Regions from separate parts of the Corynebacterium sp. A21 genome, predicted to be linked through region 1. Evidence: riboswitches for the same ligand, from Rfam matches in the RefSeq annotation. Region 1 holds a riboswitch; each other region holds the start of a gene.
What was found. A riboswitch is a leader RNA that binds a small molecule or an ion and turns the genes downstream of it on or off. The one in region 1 is predicted to bind thiamine pyrophosphate.

Region 1 (3,268 bases):
CCAAAAACCCTCAAAACAGGAGTTCAACTCACCCATGTCAGATGCTCCCATCCGCCCTGCCGGCGGCCGTCACCATGTAGTCATCATCGGTTCCGGATTCGGTGGCCTTTTCGCCGCCAAGGATCTCAAGAACGCCGATGTCGACGTCACCCTGATCGACCGCACCAACCACCACCTCTTCCAGCCGCTGCTCTACCAGGTGGCAACGGGCATCCTGTCCTCCGGCGAGGTGGCACCGTCCACCCGTCAGGTGCTGTCCGGTCAGGACAACCTGAGCGTGGTCAAGGGCGAGGTGGTCAACATCGACATCGAGTCCAAGATGGTCTCCACCCAGCTGGATGAGATCAACCGCAGCTACGAGTACGATTCGCTGATCATCGCCGCCGGTGCCAGCCAGTCCTACTTCGGCAATGATCACTTCGCCCAGTACGCACCGGGTATGAAGAGTATTGATGATGCTCTCGGTCTGCGGGCCCGCATCGTCGAGGCCTTCGAACGCGCCGAGATCACCGATGATCCGGCAGAGCGTGAGCGCCTGCTCACCTTCGTTGTCGTCGGTGCCGGCCCGACCGGTGTGGAGCTGGCTGGCCAGCTGGCAGAGATGGCACACCGGACCCTCGCCGGTGAGTACACCAACTTCAACCCCTCCTCCGCCAAGATCATCCTGCTCGATGGTGCCCCGCAGGTGCTGCCGCCCTTCGGCAAGCGACTGGGCCGCAACGCCCAGCGCCAGCTGGAGAAGATCGGGGTGACCGTCAAGCTCAACGCCTTGGTCACCAATGTCGATGAGAACGTCGTGACCTACAAGTCCACCATCGACGGCTCCGAGCACTCCATCGAGGCCTTCTGCAAGATCTGGTCCGCCGGTGTCCAGGCCTCCCCGCTGGGCAAGATGGTTGCTGAGCAGGCTGGTGTCGAGACCGACCGCGCCGGTCGCGTCATGGTCAACAATGATCTCTCCGTCGGCGAGCACCGCAATGTCTTCGTCATCGGTGACATGATCTCCTTGAAGGGCCTGCCGGGTGTCGCCCAGACCGCCATCCAGGGTGGCGAGTACGTCGCCGAGCTCATCACCGAGGAGGTGGAGGGCCGCAGCATTGAGGAGCGCGAAGACTTCGACTACTTCGACAAGGGGTCCATGGCCACCGTCTCCCGCTTCTCCGCCGTGGTGAAGATGGGCAACGTCGAGGTCACGGGCTTCGTCGGCTGGCTGCTCTGGCTCGGCGTCCACGTGATGTTCCTGGTCGGCTTCCGTAACCGTGTGGTCTCCGCCCTCAACTGGGGTCTCAACGCCCTGTCCCCGAAGCGCTACAATCTGGCCACCACCCGCCAGCAGCTGCTGGCCCGCAACGCCATTCAGACCGTCGCCGAGCTCGACGGCGTGCCGGCTGACGCACCGATCGACGTGCTCAGCCGCATCAACCTCAATAAATAAGAGGTAGCCGCAGACGCCGCGCTCTCCCCACCTTCCGAGATCATCCGGAACCGGGAGGGTGCGGCGTTTCTGTCTTTTCTGGGGCCCGGCTTTCCCCGGACACGCCCTTAGCGTGGCCCCCATCATCCGGTGGGGGTCCTGCTCTGATAGATTTTCAGCCACAGACACGGGGTGCCTGCCGATCGACGGTGGGCTGAGATAAGACCCGCTGAACCTGCTCTAGCTCGTACTAGCGAAGGGATGTCCTTAACGTGGCATATCCATATCATCTGATCATCGACACTTTGCGCCAGCACACTCCCCTGGTCCAATGCCTGACTAATTCGGTGGTCATGCAGTTCACCGCCAATACCCTCCTCGCTGCCGGCGCTTCACCCGCCATGTGCGACACCCCGGCGGAGTCATATGACTTCGCCCAGGTGGCCTCCGGGGTACTCATCAACGCCGGCACCCCCAGCGCAGAGCAGTACCGGGGCATGGCCGAGGCGATCCGCGGCGCGAATGCGGCCGGCACTCCCTGGGTGCTGGACCCCGTCGCCGTCGGCGGGCTGAAGCAGCGCACCGAGTTCGCCCGGGGGGTCGTCGATAAGCGGCCCACCGCCATCCGTGGCAACGCCTCCGAAGTCGCCGCCCTGGCCGGCCTCGGTGCTGGCGGGCGTGGGGTGGATGCCACCGATTCGGTGGAGTCCGCGCTGACAGCCGCCCGGCTGCTGGCGACGCGCACCGGTGGTGTGGTCGCGGTCTCCGGCCCGGTCGATCTGATCGTCTCCGCGGATCGCGTCACCCGCCTCTCCTCCGGTGATCCAATGTTGCAGCTGGTCATCGGTACCGGCTGTTCCCTGGGGGCGTTGACCGCCGCTTATCTCGGCGCGGTCCGGGATACCGGGATCCCGCTTCACGACGCCGTCCTCGCCGCCCATGCCCACCTGGGTGTCGCCGGGCAGCTCGCAGCCACCCGGGCCACCGCCCCTGGATCCTTTGCCGTCGCGCTCCTTGATGCTCTCCACGAGCTCAACTCCGGGCAGATCCGCGACCTGAGCAGCATCGAGGAGAACTAGGACATGATCGACTACTCCATCTATCTGGTCACTGATCCCCTACTCGGCGGCGGGCCTGAGAAGGTCACCGGCATTGTCGAGCGCGCCCTCGCCGGCGGGGTGAGCGTGGTGCAGCTGCGCGACAAGGACGCCTCCCATGAGGAGTTTCTGGCCCGCGCCCGGGAGCTGAAAACCATCACCGACGCCCATGGGGTGCCCTTGTTCATCAACGACCGCGTGGATATCGCGATTGAGCTGGGTCTGCATCTGCACATCGGGCAGGGCGACATGGCCTATATCGATGCCCGCCGGGCCTTACCGGAGCATCTGCTCCTGGGGTTGACCATCGAGAACCGCCAACAGCTGGCGGACTGCATCACCGAATGCACGACCACCGGGGTCAAGGTCCCGGATGTGGTCGGCCTGGGCCCGGTGCGAGCCACCGAGACCAAACCTGATGCCCCGGCAGCTGTCGGTATCGCGGGCATCGCCGAGCTGGCCCCGATCGCCGCCGAGCACGGTATGGCTTCGGTCGCCATCGGCGGAGTTGGCCAACACAATGCCGCTGAGCTGGCGCGCACCGCCACCGACGGCCTCTGCGTGGTCTCGGCGATCATCGCCGCTGCTGATCCGGCCGCCGCGGCCGCCGATCTCAAGCAGACCTGGGAGCAGCACCGGGCACCGATGAACCAGCCCACCGCGCCTTCCTGCCCCCGCGTGCTCTCGATCGCCGGGACCGACCCCTCCGGTGGTGCCGGGATGCAGGCGGACCTGAAGTCCATCACCGCAGCTGGTG
Region 2 (3,268 bases), on a different contig from region 1:
CGTGGTGGCCAACCTGATACTGGTCGAGGTCATCCCCCGCGGTGCACAGTTCGACTTCGCCGCCATGGCAGGTCACGCCTGGCTCTGGGACCCGCTCTTTCTCCTCTGGGGCACTGCCCTCGTGGTCGGTCTGCTGGCCACGCAGCGGAGCAGCCCTGAGCCAACCCCCTAAGCTGGTGACCATGAGCCCCACTGAACCCCAGAACCATTCCGAAGATCGGCGCCGCAAGATGCAGCTGGATACGCTGACCGGCTTCCTGGGATTCTTCGCCTTCATCGCCCTGGTTCAGGCCGTGATCAATGTGGTCCAGCCCGAACCGAAGGTCTGGCCGGCACTGCTGGCGCTGGTATTGGTCATTGCCGCGGTAATGAGCTGGCGGGCAGGGCGTTCCCGATAGCGGGTGCTGCTCAGCCGATCCGCTCCGCCAGCGCCACGATAATCCCGGCGGGCCCGCGCAGATAGCAGAGCTGATAGATGTCCTCGTAGTTGGCGATCTCCCCGAGTAGCTCGGCACCATGCGGGCGCAGCTTAGCAAGAGTGGCCTCAAGATCATCGACCGCGAACATGACCCGGTGCAGGCCAATGGTGTTGGGGGCAAGCTCCGCCGGCGAGGTTGCCAACGCTTCCGGCTGGAGGTACCTGGTCAATTCGATCCGGCCATGGCCATCAGGGGTCTTCATTAGCGCAATCTCGCTCCGCACTCCCGAGATTCCCACTGTGAGATCGACAAACTCCCCTTCCACTATTTGTCGGCCCTCAAGCTCCATACCGAGTGCGGTGAAGAAATCGATGGCGTGATCCAGGTCCTCGACGACGATGGCGGTATTATCCATGCGTTGGATGGTCATACCCGCGAGACTACCTCTGGCGGCCTGCTCCCAGCGAGATCCTCGCTCCGGAGCTGCCCGGGTTCAGCTGATCTACACTCGAACCATGGCGATCATCTATAACGCAGCGACGACCATGAACGGCTTCATCGCGGATGAAAACAACTCCCTGCAGTGGCTTTTCGAAGTCGCCGGCAGTGATGAAGCCGAAGACGACATCGGAAATTTCCTGGCCGGGGTATCCACCCTGGTCATGGGGTCCACCACCTACGAATGGCTGATCCGAGAGATGGATCTGCTCAATAATCCCCAGGCCTGGATCGATGCCTATGGTGACCGGCCGAACTGGGTCTTCTCCAGCCGCAATCTACCGATTCCGGAGGGGACCAATATCAAGGTCATCAACAGCTCGGTCGGAGATGCACTCCCCCGTATCCGGGACACCGCTGGTGAGGGAAATATCTGGGTGATGGGCGGCGGTGATCTGGTCGGCCAGTTCTTTGATATCGGCGCCCTGGACCGCATTATCTTGACCATGGCCCCGGTCTTCCTCCCCGCCGGTGCGCCGACGCTGCCGCGACGGATCGAGAGTGCGCAGCTGCGCACCGCAGGGACCCGGCAGGTGGGTAGGTTTCTTGAGGTTACCTTTGAGGTGCTCCCGGGCTAAATCCCGCCTGCCTTCGCTGTGGAACTGCTAGGGTCGCTTATGTGACACGGGGTGCCCTCCATTCGGAGGGCTGAGAACACACCCGTTGAACCTGATCCAGTTAGTACTGGCGAAGGGACTGTCTACGATGCCGCTTACCCGCGCCCCTCCGGGGCAGCGGGAAGCCTTCCGGCGGTGCCTTCGCCTCGCAGCAGAAAGGCACAGCGTTGACTACTTCTCTCGCCACCCCGATTTCCGAGCAGGTGGTCCTGGTGACTGGCGGCGCCCGGGGACTCGGCCGTTGCATTGCAGAGGCGTTCCTCAATGAGGACGCCCGCGTCGCCGTCAACTACCACTCCAGCCGCGCGGCAGCTGAAGAGTTCGCTGCGGCGCATCCCGGCCGGGCGATTGCGCTCCCAGCCGACGTCCGCGACCGCAGCCAGGTCGATACTCTGATCACGCAGGCCGCAGAAGCGTTTGGCACCCCGGTCACCACCGTGATCAACAACGCCCTGGTGGACTTCGCCTTCGACGGTGATGCCCGACCCAAGGCCGAGGACATCTCCTACCAACGCTTCGACAACCAATTCGCCGGCACCGTGGCAGGTGCCCTCAACGTGGTGCAGGCGGCACTCCCCGGTTTCAAGGAGGCCGGATTCGGTCGGGTGCTCAACATCGGCACCAACCTCGTGCAGCATCCGGTGGTTCCCTACCACGACTACAACGCCGCCAAAGCGGCTCTGCTCTCACTGACCCGAACGCTGGCCGTCGATCTGGGCAAACATGCGGTCACCGTCAACATGCTCAGCGGTGGTCTGCTGCGCACCACTGACGCCAGCTCAACCACCCCGCCGGAGGTGTTCGACGCCATCGCCACCGGCACCCCACTCGGCTCAGTGACCACCCCGGAGGAACTTGCCGACGCCGCGCTTTTCTTCGCGTCCCCGTGGTCGCGGGCCATCACCGGCCAAAACCTCATCGTCGACGGCGGACTGGTCATGAACTGATGTCCACCTGAATCGCTTCACCTTCGCCGCCGGGCACCACTCTGGCGCCTGTCGGGCTCCGCAGTCCAGCGCCAGCCGACTGGGAGACATCACCTACTGGGAGGAACTCGCGCGCACCGCGAAACGCGGCCTCCTGGGTGCGGTATTCCTCGCGGACAGCCAATCGGCTGGGTTCGGCGGCATGGGAAACGGTCCCGGTTGGTTCCTCGATCCGATCACCACGCTCATGGCCATGGCCCGGGCCACCGAAAATATCGGCCTGGTGACCACCGTATCCAGTACCTTCTGGCAGCCTTTTCCACGCTGCCCGGCTGCTGGCAAGCCTCGACCACAGCTCCAGTAGCAGGGCGGGCATCAACGTGGTCATGATCGCCGATGAAATCGAACGCTGGGTCGATGGCGGCGGTGCCGACGGCTTCAACCTCATGGCGCCGACCCTGCCTGAAGGCATTGAGGACTTTGTGGACCAGGTGGTTCCGGTGCTGCAGGAGCGCGGTCGCTTCCGCCGCTGTTATGAGGGCGCCACCTTGAGGTCGCACCTGGGGTTGCCCAGACCTGAGTAGGGAAATTGTTCGGCTGGCCGGTTGTCTAGCCTGTTGAGGCTGGAGTATCGGGAAAGGAGGGCAAACATCCCGACATGGGATGCCGAAGGAATTCCTCACGGTTCCTCGCGAACCGTCGGGAAACCTGTGTCGGTTGGTGGAATCAGCGATCAAAAAGACTGTCCACTGCACCATCAGCCTCGGGAGTGCGGAGGAGGACCTGGTGTCCGAGGCTGACCAGGCTT
Region 3 (3,268 bases), on a different contig from region 1:
GTGCGGGGCGGGCCCCACTGGGTCACCAGATCATGGGCGGACATCAGGGACGCGGCCCGGGAAAGGTCGGTGTGTGCCGGTTCCAGTACAGGTGTGCCAGACAGTTCTGCCGGGGAGATCTCCTGAATCTGGCCATCCGACAGACGCAGCACCGTATCAACGATCGGCAGCCAGAATTCATGGCGGTGCTCCACGATTACCAGGGTCGCCCCGGTCTCGTTGACTATGCGGTCCACCGCCGCCACCACCTCCCGCTGCCCCACCGGATCAAGGTTCGCGGTGGGCTCATCCAGGAGAATCAGACTCGCCCCCATGGCGATCACCCCGGCCAGCGCCAGACGCTGCTTCTGACCACCCGAAAGGTGTGCGGTGGGATGATCCAGGGGCAGATCCAGCCCCACCATCTCCAGAGCGCGACGCACCCGCGGCCAGATCTCCGCAGGCGGGACGCCGAGATTCTCGCAACCGAAAGCGACATCATCGCCCACCCGACTGGCGATCACCTGGGAATCAGGGTCCTGCAGCACCAGCCCGACGGTGGGGTTGTCCACGGCGTCGATAAGCAGGGTGCCCTGCCGCTCACCATCCTCGGCATCACCGAGAACCCCGGCCAGCGCCGCCAGCAGGGTGGATTTTCCGGAACCGGAATTACCGCTGAGCAGGACCCGCTGTCCTGGCCCGATATCGAGATTGATGCCGGCTAAGGCGGGCCTGGTGCGGCTGGCATGACGCCACCCGAAATCGCGGGCGGTGACACCTGCCCCTCGAACAATATTTCTGGTCATACCTGCGGCCGCAGTTCCCGGCCCACCGCAAAACGGTCCAGAGCGCCGGTCGCCGCCAGCGACTTGACCAGATAGAAGCCCAGGGCTCCCGCCAGCACCGCCCCGGAAACCAGGAGGCAGGAAAGATAGATGATGTTGAAGGTCAGGGACATCGCGTAATAAGCGCTGAGGAAAAGTTCCAGCACATAGGCACCGATACCGGCGCCGATCCCTGCGAGCACCGCCACCGGCAAAGTGAAACGGCGGTAGCGGAAGGCTGCGAAAACCAGCTCGGCGCCCAAGCCTTGGGCCAGCCCTGAGTATGCGGTCTCGATTCCCCACTGATTACCCAGCGCCGCAGAGACCACTGCGGCGAGCAACTCAACGAAGAGGGCCGCACCGGGCTTGCGGATCACCAGTCCACCGATGACACCGCCGATCAGCCAGATGCCGGCGGCCATGCCACCCAAGCCCGGGGTCAGGGCATCAAAGGCGGTGAACCAGGCATAGCCTACTGAGTTCCATACCCAGAAGAGCAGTCCGCAGGCCACACCAAGGACCGCTGCGATGATGATGTCAATGACCCGCCAAGTAGATGTGGTGGGGTTTTGGGGTACACGTGTACCAGTCATGGATTCCTCCCTAGCGCCGGCATTATCCGGATCAGGTTCAACGGTCGCCGATATGCAGCATCTCAGCCCGGAGTTTCACCGAGCACCCGTGGTTATCTAGTTGTCTAACCGGGCCTTACTCTACGCCATCGAGGTCAGCGGAGGAAAAAACGGTCCCTGCCACCCCTCCCTCGCGACGCCAGGAAACCTTGAGTTCATCGCGGGCACCGAAGTGAACCAGATGGCGCGCGATCACCAGTTCCAGGGCTTCCACGTGTTCCGGTGCGGTCACCAGGTGGAGCAGCAGCACCGAGTCCCCGACGATCATACTCACCTCACCGGCCATCTCACCTTCGAAATAAAGGTGTCCGCGGCCCTCCGCGGCATCCCAATCCGTCTTCAGTTTCTGGGAGAAGTGCGCAGCCAGCTGCTTGCCGTATCGGGCGGGGCGATCAGTGGCAACACGGGCGGTGGAAGCTGAGGTCATGGCCCTCAAGTTACCTCCTTGCCCGCCGGTAGTACATTGCCCCCTCCCCTTGGAACACATGAGGGCACAGAAGCGGGTATCTTATGTCACATTCCCATCATTAGGAAGGTGACTGTTATGCCTGGTGGACTTGCCGCCCTGCTCGACGACATTGCTGCTATCGCCAGAACCGCCGCCGCCACCGTCGATGACGTGGCCGCCGCAGCCGGAAAGACCAGTGCCAAGGCCGCTGGCGTGGTCATCGACGACGCCGCTGTCACCCCGAAGTACGTCTCCAATGCCTCCCCCGCCCGCGAACTCCCGATGATCTGGCGGATCACCAAGGGATCCTTCCGCAACAAACTGATCATCATTCTTCCGATTATCCTGTTGCTGAACTGGCTCGCACCCTGGGCGCTGACACCATTGCTGATGCTCGGCGGCACGTACCTGTGTTTCGAGGGTGCGGAAAAGATCTGGCATAAACTCACCGGCCAGCATGCCACTGAAACCCCCGCCACCGATGAAGGCCCGGAGTCAGAGGACAAACTGGTCAAGGGTGCGATCATGACCGACCTCATCCTGAGTGCCGAGATCATGGTCATCTCACTCAATGAGGTGGCCACCCAGACCTTCTGGATGCAGCTGAGTGTGCTGTTGATTGTGGCCATCGGGGTGACCGTCCTGGTCTACGGGGCGGTGGGGCTCCTGGTGAAAATGGATGACCTCGGACTCCGGATGATCGAGAAGGACCCGACGGGAGGCGGTGCCAAATTTGGCCGGGGCCTGGTTGTCGCCATGCCGAAAGTACTGACGGTCATCGCCATCATCGGTACCTTCGCCATGCTCTGGGTCGGTGGCCACATCATGATCGTCGGGCTCGAGGAGTTCGGGGCGATCTGGTTCTACGAGATCGCCCACGGCGCGGAAGTAGCCCTCGGGGGCGGCGCACTCGGCTGGGTGGGCAATACCCTCGTCTCGCTGATCTTCGGTTTCCTCTGGGGCACCGTGATCGTCGGATTGCTCGGCGCAATCTCCAAACTGAGCGGCAGGTCCCACTAACCTCCGGGGAATTCCGCTAGAGGAACATCACCAGGCTGACCGCCATGACCGCCATGCCCAGCACCAGGCCGTAAATGGCGTGGTGGTGGCGCCCGGTGGATACCGCGGTGGGCAGCAGCTCATCCATTGAGATGAAAACCATGATGCCGGCGACCGCACCGAAAGCCAGTCCCAGGGTGGTGTCCCCCAGGTAGGGCAGCAGGATCAGATAGCCCAGCACCGCGCCGACCGGCTCCGACATCCCGGAGAGGGTGGAGAGCCAGAAGGCCTTGGCCCGCGAACCCGTGGCCTCCCGGATCGGCACCGCCACCGCGATTCCCTCGGGGATATTGTGGATCGCGATGGCCGCCACGATCGGGATCGCC

Region 2: another riboswitch for thiamine pyrophosphate. It lies ahead of ACTU46_RS06505 (3-oxoacyl-ACP reductase); the one in region 1 lies ahead of thiM (hydroxyethylthiazole kinase).
Region 3: another riboswitch for thiamine pyrophosphate. It lies ahead of ACTU46_RS05355 (ECF transporter S component); the one in region 1 lies ahead of thiM (hydroxyethylthiazole kinase).

Annotation. Positions count from the first base shown of each region.
Region 1 is NZ_JBQPQY010000001.1:820,407-823,674, forward strand. It holds gene ACTU46_RS03740 (NAD(P)/FAD-dependent oxidoreductase) at 35-1,435, shown strand; TPP riboswitch at 1,593-1,693, shown strand; gene thiM (hydroxyethylthiazole kinase) at 1,687-2,493, shown strand; gene ACTU46_RS03750 (bifunctional hydroxymethylpyrimidine kinase/phosphomethylpyrimidine kinase) at 2,497-3,268, shown strand, end outside.
Region 2 is NZ_JBQPQY010000003.1:32,463-35,730, forward strand. It holds gene ACTU46_RS06485 (DUF3995 domain-containing protein) at 1-172, shown strand, start outside; gene ACTU46_RS06490 (hypothetical protein) at 183-398, shown strand; gene ACTU46_RS06495 (VOC family protein) at 409-849, opposite strand; gene ACTU46_RS06500 (dihydrofolate reductase family protein) at 935-1,495, shown strand; TPP riboswitch at 1,533-1,631, shown strand; gene ACTU46_RS06505 (3-oxoacyl-ACP reductase) at 1,702-2,481, shown strand; partial or broken gene ACTU46_RS06510 (LLM class flavin-dependent oxidoreductase) at 2,489-2,867, shown strand; gene ACTU46_RS06515 (hypothetical protein) at 2,847-3,044, shown strand.
Region 3 is NZ_JBQPQY010000002.1:266,826-270,093, forward strand. It holds gene ACTU46_RS05350 (ABC transporter ATP-binding protein) at 1-785, opposite strand, end outside; gene ACTU46_RS05355 (ECF transporter S component) at 782-1,396, opposite strand; TPP riboswitch at 1,387-1,496, opposite strand; gene ACTU46_RS05360 (DUF2218 domain-containing protein) at 1,512-1,862, opposite strand; gene ACTU46_RS05365 (DUF808 domain-containing protein) at 1,980-2,903, shown strand; gene zupT (zinc transporter ZupT) at 2,920-3,268, opposite strand, start outside.